DNA from 3 places in the Kitasatospora sp. CMC57 genome. Region 3 is predicted to be linked to each of the others. Evidence: riboswitches for the same ligand, from Rfam matches in the RefSeq annotation. Region 3 holds a riboswitch; each other region holds the start of a gene.
The links. Region 3 has a riboswitch for cyclic di-AMP ahead of ACKUU6_RS24280 (NlpC/P60 family protein). Riboswitches for the same ligand answer to the same signal wherever they lie in the genome.

Region 1: another riboswitch for cyclic di-AMP. It lies ahead of ACKUU6_RS05870 (hypothetical protein); the one in region 3 lies ahead of ACKUU6_RS24280 (NlpC/P60 family protein).
Region 2: another riboswitch for cyclic di-AMP. It lies ahead of ACKUU6_RS14965 (M23 family metallopeptidase); the one in region 3 lies ahead of ACKUU6_RS24280 (NlpC/P60 family protein).

What each region holds. Positions count from the first base shown of each region.
Region 1 covers NZ_AP035881.2:1,274,000-1,279,092, reverse strand. Annotated here, with positions in the region: gene ACKUU6_RS05880 (carbohydrate binding domain-containing protein) at 1-572, opposite strand, end outside; gene ACKUU6_RS05875 (ribonuclease domain-containing protein) at 807-1,202, opposite strand; cyclic di-AMP (ydaO/yuaA leader) riboswitch at 1,485-1,649, shown strand; gene ACKUU6_RS05870 (hypothetical protein) at 1,653-2,858, shown strand; gene ACKUU6_RS05865 (hypothetical protein) at 2,860-3,318, opposite strand; gene ACKUU6_RS05860 (antibiotic biosynthesis monooxygenase) at 3,415-3,711, shown strand; gene ACKUU6_RS05855 (IclR family transcriptional regulator) at 3,751-4,545, opposite strand; gene aceB (malate synthase A) at 4,734-5,093, shown strand, end outside.
Region 2 covers NZ_AP035881.2:3,398,314-3,403,406, forward strand. Annotated here, with positions in the region: gene ACKUU6_RS14955 (sensor domain-containing protein) at 43-744, opposite strand; gene ACKUU6_RS14960 (hypothetical protein) at 909-1,784, shown strand; gene ACKUU6_RS14965 (M23 family metallopeptidase) at 1,804-2,616, opposite strand; cyclic di-AMP (ydaO/yuaA leader) riboswitch at 2,628-2,791, opposite strand; gene ACKUU6_RS14970 (YiaA/YiaB family inner membrane protein) at 3,007-3,297, shown strand; gene ACKUU6_RS14975 (tautomerase family protein) at 3,305-3,502, opposite strand; gene ACKUU6_RS14980 (alpha/beta fold hydrolase) at 3,605-4,423, shown strand; gene ACKUU6_RS14985 (TetR/AcrR family transcriptional regulator) at 4,423-5,013, shown strand.
Region 3 covers NZ_AP035881.2:5,417,701-5,422,793, forward strand. Annotated here, with positions in the region: gene ACKUU6_RS24270 (NYN domain-containing protein) at 1-213, shown strand, start outside; gene ACKUU6_RS24275 (NlpC/P60 family protein) at 411-1,439, shown strand; cyclic di-AMP (ydaO/yuaA leader) riboswitch at 1,822-1,983, shown strand; gene ACKUU6_RS24280 (NlpC/P60 family protein) at 1,994-3,073, shown strand; gene ACKUU6_RS24285 (NlpC/P60 family protein) at 3,294-4,358, shown strand; gene ACKUU6_RS24290 (hypothetical protein) at 4,418-5,093, shown strand, end outside.

The DNA.
Region 1 (5,093 bases), 4.1 Mb from region 3:
CTGGTGGTCCAGGCGCCGCCGGTGGGCGCCCAGTGCAGGTTGACGGTGGACCAGCCGACCGTGGCGGTGGCGTACCAGACGGTGGCGGCGTTACCCGGCTGGGGAGTTGGCGGCGGTGTGCCGCTCCCGCACGGGTCGCTGTGGGCCACCACGCCGTTCTTGACGGTCACCGCGCCGGTGCCCAACTGGTAGTTGGCGCCGCCGTTGTTGTCCCACGTGCCCGAGCCGTTGTTGAAGGTCGCCTGCCAGGTGGCGGCGGTGCCCAGGTCGACGGTCAGCTTGACCCAGTCGGTGCAGGCGGCGGTGAGCCTCGTGCCGGGCACGGTGGTCCAGCCGCCGCCGGTGGCGGCCCAATGCAGGTAGTACGCCGACCAGTTCGTGCCCGCGGTCCAGTAGTAGACGGTGGCGGAGGTCGGGGCGGCGGAAACGGTGGTGGTGGCGGTGGCCCTCGCGGTGAGCGCGGGCAGCAGGGTGGCGACCAGTCCGGCGACGACCGCCAGGACGGCGAGCAGCGGACTTCGACGGCGGGGACTTCGACGAAGGGGACGGCGGCGTGCGGCTTCACGGTCCACGGATGGACTCCTCGGGGCCTGATGGGGTGGGGGAGAACCCGTCGACAGCACAGGGCCTGGGAAGGGCACTGCGGCGCACGCCACCGACCGGGAGTTGACGTTCCATCTTGCGCAAGATGCCGCAAGATGTTTCAGGGAGCGTACCCGGCTGTAAATCACCCGTAAAGAGTCGCGGTGGGAAACGACGGTGCCCGCCCCCGGAGTTCGGGGACGGGCGCCGGAGGTGACGGGTGGTCAGCAGCCGAAGTCGACCTGACGGAAGGTCGCGTAGTGGTCCGAGGTGTAGTACTCCTCGTGGAACACCTTGCCGGTGATGATCCGTCGGGCACCTCGGGTCCACGATCCGGGCGTCTTGACGGTGTACTCGTGGTAGTAGCCGCTGTCCTGGTCGGGCAGTACGCCCTCCCGGTTCTGGAAGACGACGCCGTCCTGGCGGTACGGGAACGGGCCGCCCTGGTCGATCAGCCGGACGGTGTCCCGGCCCTGGCTGGGCAGGGCGGTCAGACAGATGCTGCCACTGACGTCGGCGGAGGCGTCGGTGGCGAACACGGCGGTGGGGGCCAGGGTGACCAGGCCCACCACGGCGACGGAGACGGCACGGGTCTTCAACGCGCGTAGAGTCATTCGCATGACTGACATTGTGTGGTCATGTCAGGTCCCTGGGGAAGTGCTGCGCCAATACTTCACTTGCGCGTAACTACCTTGGAATCCAAGCGACTTGTCACGGACGGCCATCCGGCGGGAGCCCCGACGCCCCGGGCGGGGGCCGACCCGGCGAGCCGTGCCACCCGGGAGCCCGTGTGAGGCAGCTCTCGTTGTCGATGGCCGGACGACCTGCCTAGCCTGCATGGAGTTGTCCGCACCTACGCGGACGCCATCGCCGGGACGCCGAGTCCTGTCCACCCGGCGCCGGTTGCCCGAGCACCGAACATGGACAGGAGCGGGGGAACCAGGTCAGTCTGCGGTGCCCCCTGCTCCGGCATGGGCCCGCTCGGGGTGAAGCCGCTCCCACAGCGGCCGGGCGATCCTCTTGCCCGAACCCGACAGCTCACCTCGTAGGCGTCGCAGAGGACCCTGCCCATGCGCACAGCCCTTACCCCCGCACGCCTCGGCGTGGCCGCACTGGCCGCCGTACCGCTGATCGCCACCGGCCTGTCCGGTCAGGCCCAGGCCGCCACCACGGTGACCCAGGACCGGCTGACCCCCACCACGATGGCCGCGAACACCTGGACCAAGGCCGGGCTGACCGTCCACTCCGGCGCCTGCTTCACCGCCAAGACGCTCGGCGTCGGCGTCCGGGACGCGGCCGGTCACAACCTGGACTTCCCAGGCAACGCCTCGAACGTGCAGATCTGCCCCGGCGGCGTGACCTTCACCAGCGGGGCCCGTACGCTGCCCGCCGGCACGTACACCCAGTTCGGCTTCTGGCAGGACTACTCCGGTGGCTGGCACAACCTGCCGTCGCAGCAGCTCACCGTCGGCGGCACGGTCGCTCCCGCGCCGGCCCCGACGCCCACCCCGGCCCCCGCGCCGACCCCGGCTCCGGCGCCGACGCCCACCCCCGCGCCGGCCCCGACGCAGCCGACCACCACCTCGCCGATCCCCGGCAAGGCGCTGACCTGGTCCGAGGAGTTCGACAGCTCGATCGCCTGGGGCTCCAAGTGGGTCGGTGACAAGAGCAGCTCGTACCGCTACGGCAACCACAACCCGGACGACAACAAGCTCGACTGGATCAGCACCAGCGGCGTCTCGGTCTCCGGCGGAGTGGCGACCTTCACGGCCAAGCCGTCCAGCCACACCCTGGAGAACGGCAAGCAGGCCTGGGACACCGGGCTGCTCACCACCGAGTACTCCAGTCAGGGCTTCCAGGTGAAGACCGGCGACTACGCCGAGACCCGGGTCAAGCTGCCGGCCGGCTCCGGCGCCTGGCCCGCGCTCTGGACCTGGAAGAACGGCAACGGCGAGATCGACAGCTTCGAGTACCACCCCGACAACGCGGGACTGCTGGAGCTGACCAACCACGTCAAGTCCGGCTCGAAGTACTACACCGACGCCAATGCGGTCGGCCACGACAAGTGGGTCACCATCGGCACCTACTACGGCGCCAACTCGGTCGACTGGTACGTCAACGGCGCCAAGGTCTTCTCCGACGGCACCGGTGTCGGCGCCGACTGGTCCGCCTACCTGATCCTCAACCTCTCGGTGGGCGCCGGGCAGTACCACCCGGGACCCTCCGGCACCGCGCCGATCAGCTTCTCCTCGGACTACGTCCGGGTGTACCGCTGACTCAGCTGACGGTCAGCGTGAACGGCGTGCTGTCGTTCGCGGCGTTGTGATCGTCCACGCTCACCACCCTGACGTGCCCCTCGGCCTTCGTGCCGTGGGGCACGTCGGCGTTCACCCGGACCGGCACCAGCGCGGTCGCGGTCCGCAGCGAGGGCAGCCCGGCGCCGAAGGTGCAGCTCACCACCCGGCCGACCAGGGACCTGCAGTTCGCCGGGAAGTACGGCCCCACGGCGGTGAACCCGGCCGGCAGGTCGATCAGCACGGTGAACGAGGAGCCGGTCTGCTGCGGGCCGAGGTTGGCCACGAAGCCGTGCACGGTGGTGGTGCCGCCCGGCGTGGCCGGGCCGGGGTCGATCCTGACCACCTCCAGGTCGGAGTTCGAGGGCACCGCGCTCGCCGTTGTGGCACCGAGCACCAGCGCCGCCGTGGCGGCCAGGCCGGTCATCACCCATCTGCGCACTGTCATCACCTGTCTGCCGATCGTAGTGATCCCGGTACGCACTGTATCGGCGTAGCGTGGATTCCCACGGAGGTGAGGACAGTGTCCGGAGAGGTCTTGAGTGAAGTCAGCGCGGTCGTCGGACCGGACCGCGAGGCCGAGTTGGTGACGTCGTACCGGGAGCTGGTGGCCGGTCCGCTGCCGGAGGGGCTGATCAGGACGGAGCTGCTCCGCGGCCCGGGCGGACGCTGGCGGGTGCAGAGCCTGTGGCGGGACAAGGCCGCGCTGGAGGCGGTGCGGTCCAACCCCAAACTGGCCGCCGCGCCCCGACTATTCGCCCAGGTGGGCGCCGAGCCGGAGCTGGCGGTCTTTCATCTGACGGCGTCCCAGGTCGGCTCGCTCATGCTGGACTGACCCGCCGTCAGTGCAACGGGCCGTCCGAGCCGCAGGGTGTCAGGGGGCCAGCACCTGCCCGAGCCGGCTCGCGATCTGCCGCATCACCGGCACCAGCGCGGTGTTGCCCGCCTGGGCCTCCAGCGCCCGGATCCGGGCCTCGGGCCCCGAGACCGAGAGCGCGGTCGGGGTCGGCGCACCCGGCACGGCAACGGCAATGCAGCGGACGCCGATCTCCTGCTCCTGGTCGTCCACCACGTAGCCGCGCTCCCTGGCCCGGGCCAGCTGGGTGAACAGCTCGGCCTGGTCGGTGACGGTGTACGGGGTGTGCGACTGGAGCGGTTGGGTGCCGAGCACGCCGCGCGCCTCGGCCTCGTCCAGCTGGGCCAGCAGGGCCTTGCCGACCCCGGTGCAGTGCGGCTGCACCCGGCGGCCGACCTCGGTGAACATCCGCATCGAGCGGCGCGACTGCACCTGTCCGACGTACACCACCTCGCCGCCCTCCAGCACGGCCAGGTTGGCGGTCTCGCCGGTGGCCTCCATCAGCTCCGCCAGGTACGGACGGGCCCAGCTGCCGAGCAGCCGGCCGGCGGTCTCGCCGAGCCGGATCAGCCGGGGGCCGAGGGTGTAGCGGCGGGCGGTGTCCTGGCGGACATACCCCTGCGCCACAAGGGTACGGATCAGCCGGTGGATGGTCGGCATCGGCAGCCCGGAGGTGGCGGAGAGCTCGCTCAGGGTGGCCACCCCGCCGGAGTCGGCCAGGGCTTCGAGGAGCTGGAACGCGCGCTCGACGGACTGCACGCCGCCGGTGGCACGGTCGGCCCCTGTGGGTGCTGCGGCGGAGGTGCTGGCCACCGGCGTTCCCTTCGCTGTCGGAGGAGGAGTAGAGTCCCAGCGATCTACCTCAACAAAGCGTTGAAATTCTGTATCGCGGAAACTAGTCTCCACCTTACAGAACCGAACCCGCCAGTAGGTGGGTCGGTATCGAGGAGGTTCCCACCGGAACCTCCCTGTTGGCTCAACTGTCCAAGGAGTGTTCTGCCATGGCTGCAGATCAGGACCCCGCCGGCGCATCCCCCGCCGCTCCGGTCGTCACTGTCGCCGGACCGCGCGTCCCCCGCAGCGAGGAGGTGCTCACTCCCCAGGCGGTCGCCTTCGTGGTCGGTCTGCACCGTGCGTTCGAAGGCCGCCGGCAGGAGCTCCTGGCCCGACGGAAGACCCGCCGGGACGAGATCGCGGCGGCCGGAACCCTCGACTTCCTCCCCGAGACCGCCGGGATCCGCGCCGGGGACTGGAAGGTCGCCGAGGCGCCGCGCGCGCTGCGGGACCGCCGGGTCGAGATCACCGGTCCGACCGACCGCAAGATGGTGATCAACGCCCTCAACTCCGGCGCCAAGGTCTGG
Region 2 (5,093 bases), 2.0 Mb from region 3:
CCCGTTCATCGCAGCACGGGAGCGGCGGGGCCGCATCCGCGCTCAGCGGCCGCCGCACAGCCCCCGGATCGCGGTCCGGGAGACGGCGGTCAGGCCCCGGACCAGCACCGGGGTGAGGAAAACCAGCACCAGGCCGAGCAGCGAGACGCCCGCGATGTCCCGGCCCGAGGTGAGGTAGTACTCGTGGTGCGCCCCGGCGTCGGTGGTGAAGTCGTACACCCGGTAGCCCGGCCAGTCGGTGTAGCGGGCGAACACCCAGTGGTAGGCCGGGTAGAGCGCGACCACCCAGCCGGCCACCAGGAAGACCACCGTGAGGGTGAAGCTCAGGATGCTCCAGGGCAGCATCAGCACCTGGTACAGCGCCGCCTTCCAGCCGGCCCGGTCGGCCAGTCGGGCGGTGACGGCCCCCCAGAAGCCGGGCCGGGACTGCGCGACCGGGCCGGGTGCGGCGACCTCGGTGCCGAGCAGGGTGCGGGCCCGGTGCCGCTCCAGCGCGGCGAAGCCACGCGAGCCGGAGGTGAGCAGGGCGAGCACCGGCATCCCCAGCGCGGTGACCAGCAGGCCGAGCCCGAGCGAGAAGGAGGCCACCACGGAGGCGAAGCCCAGCACGGCGATCGGCAGCGAGCCGAGCACGAAGCCGACCTGCCGGTAGGTGGCGGCGGCGAACGGTGCCCGCCAGAACTCCGGGTGCGCCCGGCCGCCGCTGGTGCTGCGCTCGGCGTACGGGAAGGTCTGACTGGTCATCACCGGCTCCTCGGTCTGGTTGTCCTGCTCCGTGCCCACCCCTCCAAGGTGCCCGACCGGCGCCGTCCGCGACATGAGGTCCCCCGGCGGACCTGGGGTAGGGAGAACCCCACCCCCGCCCTGGACGGACGGCCTGGGCTCCCGGCACCGGATACCGTACGAGGGTGAACGACGACGACCTCCGGCTCAGCCCCCGTACCCGTGCCGACGACCTGCTCAGGTGGGCGGCCGACGAGGGTCTCGAGCCCGTCCCGGTGGAGGCGGTCCGGACGGTGCTGGCCCTGCTGGAGCTGGGCGACGGCCGGATGCACGACGGCTACCCGGAGCTGAGCTCGCCGGTGGTCGAGCAGCTGCTGTACGAGCGGATCTACATGTACGTGCAACCGGATTCCGACCCCGGCGCGTACGGGCGGGCCGTGGGGCTGCTGATCGACCATCAGCGGGCCGCCAGGCGGCTGAACGCCAAGCGGCAGGAGCGGCTGCACGCCGAGGTGGAGTGGCAGGGCGAGCTGCTCTGCGGGCTGCTCCGGCAGCCGCACCTGGTCACCTGGCCGCGGCTGTACGCGCTGCTGCTCCGGGCGGACGGGGTGGACACCACCGATCCGGCGGCAATCCGGGCCTGGTTGGACGGCTTCCGGGAGCTGACGGCGGAGCAGCGGGCCGAGGCGTTCGGCGCCCTGACCGAACTGGACGAGATCGAGGCCGACGGCGGCTGGGGCCGGCAGCGGCTGATCTCGATCGGGATGGCCACCGACGGCGCCCGGCTGCTGCTGGAGAACCGGCTGATGCAGCGCAGCTACCGCAACCTGGCCGGGCTGAACGCACTCGGCCTGCCGATGCCGGACGAGCTCTCCGGCGACTTCGAGGGCTTCGAGGCCGCGGTGGCCGAGGAGGCGCTCCGGCTGCTGGGCGAGTGGACCGTGCCCGGTCTGCCCGCGCTGCTGGTGCACGAGTACCCGGACCTGGCCCCGGAGCCGGGCACCGAGGAGATCGAGGCGTACCTCGCCGAGCAGGCGGAACAGCCCGAGCAGACCGGCTGACCGGAACGGCCCGGTCCCGTCAGGGGTTGATGCCGCGCTCGCGCAGCCAGTCCAGCGGGTCGACCGGGGCCGCGCCGTCCGGCCGGACCTCCAGGTGCAGGTGCGGCTCGGTGACGTTGCCGGTGGCCCCGACCCTGCCGAGCACGGTGCCGGGGGCGACCTCGCCCGAGGCGGTGACGATGGCGGAGAGGTGGCAGTACCAGATCTCGGTGCCGTCGCTCAGGGTCTCGATCACCCGGTAGCCGTACGCCCCGGACCAGCCGGCCGAGGTGACGGTGCCCGCGCCGACGGCGGTGACCGGGGTGCCGGTGGCGGCCGCGAAGTCCAGGCCGGTGTGCAGGTGCGACCAGTACGAGCCGGACTGCCCGTAGTGCGCGGTCAGCTCGTAGTTGCTGGTGGGCGCGGCGAACGCGGTGCGCTGCTCGGCGCGCTTCGCCTCGGCCTCCTGGGCGGACCGCTTGGCCTCCGCCTCCTGGGCCGCGGCCAGCCGGGCGGACTCGTCGGCGGCGGTGCGCTGCCCGTCGGCCTGGAGCTGGATCCGGGCGGCGAGGGCGAGGCCGGGGTCGGCGGCGAGCCCGTGCTGCTCGGCCCCGGAGGAGTCGGCGGCAGCGACGGCGGGCGGCGGCGGGGCGGCGGCGGCCGGCTCCGCCGCGGCGGAGCCGGCGGCGAAGGCGGTGGCGCCGAGCGCAGCGGTCATCGCGGTGACACCGATCAGCGGGCCGCCGGAGCGGGGCTGACGGGGTATCCGGTGCCTGGCGGCCTCCGGGTGGTCCAGCAGCAGCTGGTTGCCGGAGTCGGTACGAGGGTGTGCCTGGGAGTGCGTCGACGCCACGGAGGCGCGCTCCTTTCCTTCCTTCTCGCCTACCGGGTTAGCTGACGGGTTCGGAGCAGGAAGGTCTCCTACGACCGGGTTGTGGACCCGGCCGATTCACCCCAAGGAACGGTGGTTCCCCGGCTCCCGGACCCACCGGTGAAAGCGGGTCCTGAGGATTAGGCGACGGCGCACGGTGCCGTTCTGGTACGGCGTTGCCGACCGCGCTGCGTTATCAAACGTTAATCCTAGGAGCCCATGATTCCAAGCGGCTTGAGAGATGCAGTCCACCTCTTCTGACGACCCGTGACCGGAATGCGGCTTTTGATCTACTACTCGGTGACGGTGCGCGACGACGGGTTGAGTATCCGTACTCAGGTGCCGGACAAGGGAGTTCGGGACCCTCGGAACATGAGCGCTTCGATGCAGCCCCGGACCACCAGTGCCTACTACCTCCAGGCCGTCCTGTCCTTCGCCCTGGCCAGTGCGGCCCTGGCGATCGGGATCGCCTACCTGCCCGTCGACCCCTGGATGCGCGGCTTCCTGGCAGTCGGCCTGCTCTACGAGATCACCGCGGCGTTCACGCTCGCCAAGGTGGTCCGCGACCGCCAGGAGGTCGGCGCGATCACCAGCCGGGTCGACCAGGCACGGCTGGACAAGCTGCTCGCCGAGCACGACCCGTTCCGGGTGGAGGGGATCTGAGCGGGGGTCAGCCCCTGGCCCGCTTGGCCGCGTAGGTCTCGCCGCCCGCCATCCAGTTCTCCAGCGGGATCTCCTCGATCACCACGTTCACCACCTCCGGGCTCACGCCGGTGATCCGGACGTAGGTCTCGGTGAGCTCGCGGGCGATCTCGGCCCGCTGCTCCGCGGTCCGGCCGGCCAGCTGCTTGACATTGATGAACGGCATGACGACCCCTCAGGTCCGGTGCGACTCGATCGCTCCGCACGGTATCCCATCGCTTCTCGGCACCCCTTGACAGCTAAGGCTATTAGCCTTAGCTTTATGGGCATGACGCAGACGCTGACCACCCAGTTCCTGACCGTTCCCGGCGGCCGACTGGCCTACGACGACACCGCCACCGAGACCGGCCTGCCGGTCGTCCTGCTCCCCGGCATGCTCGACTCGCGCAGCGTGTACCGCCACCTGCGCCCGCTGCTCACCGCCGCCGGCCACCGGGTCGTCACCCTGGACCTGCGTGGGCTCGGCGAGTCCTCGATGACCTGGAGCGACTACTCCCCCGCCTCGATCGCCGAGGACACCCTGGCCCTGCTCGACCACCTGGGCATCGAGCGGGCCGCCCTGGTCGGCAACTCCTACACCGGCGCCACCGTGGTGCGGGCCGCCGCCCTGGCCCCCGAGCGGGTGGCCGGGATCGCCCTGATCGACGCCTTCATCGAGAACCTGCCGCCGAGCGCCGTCCAGCGCGCCGTGCTCAAGGCACTCGCCTTCACCGTGACGCACGTCCCCGCCGCCTGGGGCAGCTACCTCGACAAGGCCTACCCGACCGCCAGGCCCGCCGACTTCGCGGAGTACCGCTCCGCCGCCGTGACCGCCCTGCGCACCCCCGGCCGGAAGCCCGTCACCCGGGCGTACGCCACCGGCGACTCCGCGCCGACCGGCTGGAGCGCCGAGGTGCGCCGCCCCGCGCTCGTCCTGATGGGCAGCCAGGACCCGGACTTCCCCGACCCGGCCGTGGTGGCCGACCGTCAGGCGGCCGCACTGAAGGCCCGTAAGGTGATGATCGACGGTGCCGGGCACTACCCGATGGCGGAGTTCCCGCAGGCCACCGCCGACGCCCTGCTCCCCTTCCTGGACGAGGTCGCCTGATGCCGAGGGCCGGACTCACCCCCGCCGCCGTGGTGGACCACGCGCTCGAACTGATCGATGCCCACGGCCCCGAGAGCCTCACCCTGGCCGCCGTGGCCGCCCGGGCGGGCGTCGCCACCCCCTCGCTGTACAAGCACGTCCCCGGCGGCCTGCCCGAGCTGCGTCGGCTGATCGCCGTCCGGGTCACCGAGGAACTGGCCGAGCGCCTGGCCGCCTCGGTGGTCGGGCTCGGATCGCCGCAGGGCCCTAGCCGGGACGAGGCGATGACCGCCCTGCTGAACGCCTACCTGGACTACGCCGAGCAGCACCCGCGCCGGTACGCGGCCCTGCCGCAGGCCCCCGACCAGGACCCCGAGCGGACCCGGGCCGCCGACCAGCTGGTCGGGGTGATCATCGCGGTGCTGAACGGCTACGGCCTGACCGGCGACGAGTCGGTGCACGCCGCCAGGACGGTCCGTTCGACGGCGCACGGTTTCGCCTCGCTGTCGGCGGGCGGGGCCTTCCAGCTCGCGGCGAACCTGACGGTGACCCGGGAGCGGCTGATCCGGGTCGTGGTGGAGGGCTTGCGGGCCTGGCCCGGGACGGGATAAACCACGGTTCGTCGGAACGGTATCCGTTCGGGTGGTTTTCGAGACCATTCCGTCGCCGTTCCGGTCCGACACTGACAGGG
Region 3 (5,093 bases):
GTGATCCTGGCGCCACCGCGCGGGGTCAGGGTCCGGTTCAGTCGGACCGGCGAGACCGCGGACGAGTTGATTCGGCGGCTCGTCAGGGCCGAGCCGCAGGGGCGTCCGGTGGTGGTGGTCTCCACCGACAAGGAGGTCGCCGACGGCGTGAAGAAGGCCGGTGCGCGCCCGGTCGCGTCGCTGCTCCTGCTCAAGCGGCTGGCCAGGCCGTGAATCCGTCTGACCGCTGGTCAGAGCCGGTGGCCCGATTGTGTCGGTCCGGTGAATTCCGCTCCCGGGGCGGAAGTTCGTAGCGGTAGGGGAGTGGCGTACCCGTGACAACTTCACTAGGGTCGGGCGTCAAACCTATATTCTGGACATGCACCCGAATGGGTGAGGCCGCGTCCAGGAGTGATGAAGGAGCTAGTCCTTTGGCTTCCCACCGCCGCCCCAAGCAGCCGAGCCGTGCGCGGGTCTCCGTGCTGACCGCTGCCGCAGCGACCGCGGTCGCCCTCTCGGCCCAGACGGGTGCCCACGCGGCGCCGGCCAAGCCGAGCAAGGACGAGGTCAAGGTCCAGGTCGACCAGCTCTTCAACGAGCAGGAGCAGGCCGCCGAGCGATTCAACGGCGCCAAGGAGCGGACCGACCAGCTGCGCAAGCAGGCCGAGCAGCTCCAGGACCAGGTGGCCCGTGGCCAGGAGCAGATGACGGCCCTTCAGGGCGGCCTGGCGGCCGTGGCGGCGCAGGAGTACCGCGACGGTGGGGTGGACCCCTCGGTCGCGCTGATGCTCTCCTCCGACCCGGAGAACTACCTGACCAAGGCCTCCAGCGTCGACCAGGTGAACGAGACCCAGGTGCAGAGCCTGAAGACGCTGCAGGACCAGCAGCGCCGACTGGACCAGCAGAAGGTCGAGGCCGCGGAGACGCTGGCCGAACTGGACCGCAACACCAAGGTGCTGAACGACGCCAAGGCCGAGGTCCAGCAGAAGCTGGCCGAGGCCCAGAAGCTGCTCAACCAGCTGAGCGCGGCCGACCGCAGCGCCCTGGAGAACGAGCGCTCCTCCCGTGGCTCCGAGCGGTACGACGTCAAGAACCTGCCGCCGGCCTCCGGTTACGCCGGTGCCGCGGTCGCCGCCGCGATGGGCAAGCAGGGCAAGCCGTACGTCTGGGGCGCCACCGGGCCGAACTCCTTCGACTGCTCCGGCCTGGTGGTCTGGGCCTACGCGCAGGCCGGTGTCTCGCTGCCGCGCACCTCGCAGGAGCAGGCGACGGCCGGCACGGGCGTCGGCAACAACTACGCCAACGCGCTGCCGGGCGACCTGGTGATCTACCACAACGACGCGCACCACGTCGGGATCTACATCGGCAACGGTCTGGTGGTGCACGCGCCGCACACCGGTGACGTGGTGAAGGTGATGAAGGCCGACGCGATGCCGATCAAGACCATTCGCCGGGTCTGATCCTCCGTTCTGATCGCCCGTCAGCCTGATGCGGCATAACGGACATCTCCTTCCTAAGGCGTACAACTGACGCCTCGTGACACGCGCGGGCCCGCCGGAACCTCCCTGTGATCTGGGACACCTCCGGCGGGCCCCGCCGCGTCCGCATCCCGGGATTTCATCGGCGGAGCGTGCGTTTTCGATCACGCTCGGTCGTAATCACCAAAGAATCACGACTTCATTCCGACTTTTTTCTTACAAGGATTTGAACCGATCACGGTTGGGTTACTAGGGTCCTTCTCGAACCACCGCACTGTCGATCACCCAACCTGGGTGGCGGCGGGGGTTACCGCCGAGTCCGAGACGCAGCGGGGCAGTCCAACTGCCCCACGGGGAAGCCCTTGTGAGGGCACTGCCGATCGGAGCCGGGGAACCATGTTCCTCGGGGTGAATCGGCGCCAGGTCGGCGGACCGTCGTGAGACGGCTCGGCGGTGAGGCGTCGTAGGGCGTCTCTTCCAGCCCGAACCCGTCAGCTCACCCGGTAGGCGGCCGTAGGAAGAAGGAGTCCGCCTTCGTGGCGTCCCATCGTCGTCCCAAGCCTGCCGGTCGCACCCGGGTCTCGATCATCACGGCTGCCGCCGCCGCTGCGGTGGCGCTGTCCACCCAGACCGGTGCACACGCCGACCCGACTCCCACCAAGGACGAGGTCAAGTCCCAGGTCGACCAGCTCAACGAGCAGGCCGAGGACGCGACCGAGAAGTTCAACGCGGCCACGGAGAAGCAGCAGACCCTGCAGAAGCAGGTCAGCAGTCTCCAGGACGAGGTGGCACGGCAGCAGGCCCAGGTGACCACCCTTCAGGGCACCCTCGGGGAGATCGCCGCCGAGCAGTACCGGACCGGCGGGATTTCGCCCACGGTCCAGTTGATGCTCTCCAGCAGCCCGGACGCCTTCCTGGGTCAGGCCGACTCGCTGAGCCAACTCGGCGCCTCCCAGGCGGACACCCTGAAGACGCTGAAGGGCGAGCAGGCCAAGCTCGACCAGCAGAAGTCCGAGGCGCAGAACAAGCTCGCCGACCTGGAGCGCACCACCCAGGAGCTCCGCGCGGGCAAGGACCAGATCCAGGCGAAGCTGGCCGCCGCGCAGACCCTGCTCGACACGCTCAGCAAGAAGGAGCAGGACGAGCTGCGGGCCGCCGACGCCCGGGCCGCCGCCGAGTCGGCCGCGAAGGCCGCCACGGCGTCGAAGACCGACGACCGGGCCTCCCGCTCGGAGGCCCGGACCGACCTGAGCGCCCTGCCGGCCGGCTCCTACGCCGCCACCGTGATCGCCGCCGCCGAGGCGCAGATCGGCACGCCGTACGGCTACGGCTCGGTCGGCCCGGGCAGCTTCGACTGCTCCGGCCTGATGGTCTGGTCGTTCAACAAGGCCGGGATCTCGCTGCCGCGCACCTCGGAGGCACAGATGGGCGCCGGTCAGAACATCGGCACCAACATCGCCGACGCCAAGCCCGGCGACCTGATCATCTACCGCGGGGGCGGCCACGTCGGCCTCTACGTGGGGAACGGTCAGATCGTGCACGCGCCGCGCACCGGCACCCTGGTCCGGCACGAGTCCGCCACGGTGATGCCGATCACCCGCATCGTCCGGGTCTGACCACCGGTCAGGATCTCCACCCGCAGGCCCGGCCCCGTGCCGGGCCTGCGGCGTTCCCGGGGACCCGAGCTGATGTCCGATTAGTGGTCAAATATTCGGCACTGTAGGGGTTTGGACTAGATCGCCGCGACTCGCTAACGTCTGCCCCCGGACCTTCGCGAGGAGCCGCCCGACCCGGGCGGCGGCGGTGGCCCGGCGCAGGAACGGAGCCGCCGCCGGTATGTCGTCGCACAGTCGTTCTCCCCTGCCAGGCGCCCGCCGGTTCACCCGGGCGCTGGTGTTCACCGCAGCGGCCACCACGGTGCTCGGCGCGGCCGCCACCGGCGCCGCCGGGGCCGCGCCCGGCGCCCCGGCCGAGCCGCCCACCCGCAAGGACGTCAAGGCGCAGGTGGACCAGCTCTACGAGGAGGCCGAGCAGGCCTCGGAGAAGTTCAACGCGGCGCTGGAGCAGCAGCGGCGGCTCCAGTCCGACACGGGGTCGCTGCAGGCCCAGGTGGCGGTCGGCCAGGATGAGCTGAACCGGCTGCGCTCCGGCCTCGGCTCGGTGGCCGCCGCCCAGTACCGGGCGGGCGGCATCGACCCGGCGGTCCAGCTGATGCTGGACTCCGACCCGGCCGCCTACCTCTACCGCGCCCGCGCCCTGGACCAGTCGGCGGAGCGGCAGAACGACACCCTCCGCGAGGTGATCGACAGTCAGCGCCGGCTCGACCAGCGACGGGCCGAGACCACCGCCAAGCTGGCCGAGCTGGAGTCCGTCCGGCGCACCCTGGAGGAGAGCAAGCAGGAGATCCGGCAGCGGCTCACCAAGGCCCAGCGGCTGCTGAACACGCTGGGTGCGGGGGAGCGGGCCAGGATGGCCGACGACGACGCCAGGGACGCCGCCCGCCGGGCCGCCCGGGGCGCCGAGCGGCTCGACCTCGGCAACCTGCCCGCCGCCTCCGGCCGGGCCGCCGCCGCGCTGGCCGCCGCCAGCAGCAAGATCGGCTCCCCGTACGTGTACGGGTCGACCGGCCCCACGACGTTCGACTGCTCCGGTCTGATGTACTGGGCCTGGCGGCAGGCTGGAGTGACCCTGCCGCGCACCTCGCAGCAGCAGGCCGGCGCGGGGCAGCGGATCAGCCTCGCCGAGGCCCGGCCGGGAGACCTGGTGATCTTCTACAGGGACATGCACCACGTCGGGATGTACGCCGGCGGCGGTGTGGTCGTGCACGCGCCCTACCCCGGCGCCCGGGTCCGCTACGAGAGCGTCAGCGCGATGCCCGTCTCCGGGGTGGTGCGGGTCTGAGCGGCGCCCGGCCGTCCGCCGACCCCGCCCCGGACGCCGGGGCGCGGGTCGGCGGCGCCGTGCTGTCCCGTCGGGCCGCGCTGCTGCTCGCGGCGGCCGGGCTGGTGCAGCTCTCGCCCCCGGCGGCTCGGCCCGCCGGTGGGCCGGTGCCGACGCCCGCCGCCCCGGCCGGAGCCGATGCCGCCCTGGTCCGCCCCCGGATCGAGGCGCTGCTCGCCGATCGGGCCAGGGCGCTGCTCCGGCTGGACCGCACCGCGCTGGCGGCCGGGGTCGCCCCGGCCCGGCGGCCCGCGGAGCAGGCCGGTCTGACCCGGCTGGCCCAGCTTCCGTTGGCCGAACTCTCGTACCGGATCACCGACTTCACCGAGCCGGTCGGCGCCACCCTGACCCTGGCCGTCGAACTGGGCTGGCGGGTGGCCGGCTTCGACGACCACCCGGCCGTGCTGACCCGGCGGATCGGCTGTGAGCTGGTGGACGGCGAGTGGCTGCTGAGCACCGAACAGCCGGTCGGCGGCGCGGCGCTCTGGGACCTCGGCGAGGTCCGGGCGGCCCGGGGCGGGCACAGCATCGCGCTGGGCCGGGCCGAACCGGCCGCGCTGGCCGCGGCGGTGGCCACCGCCGACCGGGCCGTACCGCTGGTGACCGAGGTCTGGGGCGGGGACTGGCCGGGTCGGCTGCTGCTCGTCCTGCCGGCCACCGGCGAGGAGTTCGCCCAGCTGCTCGGGGTCTCCGCCG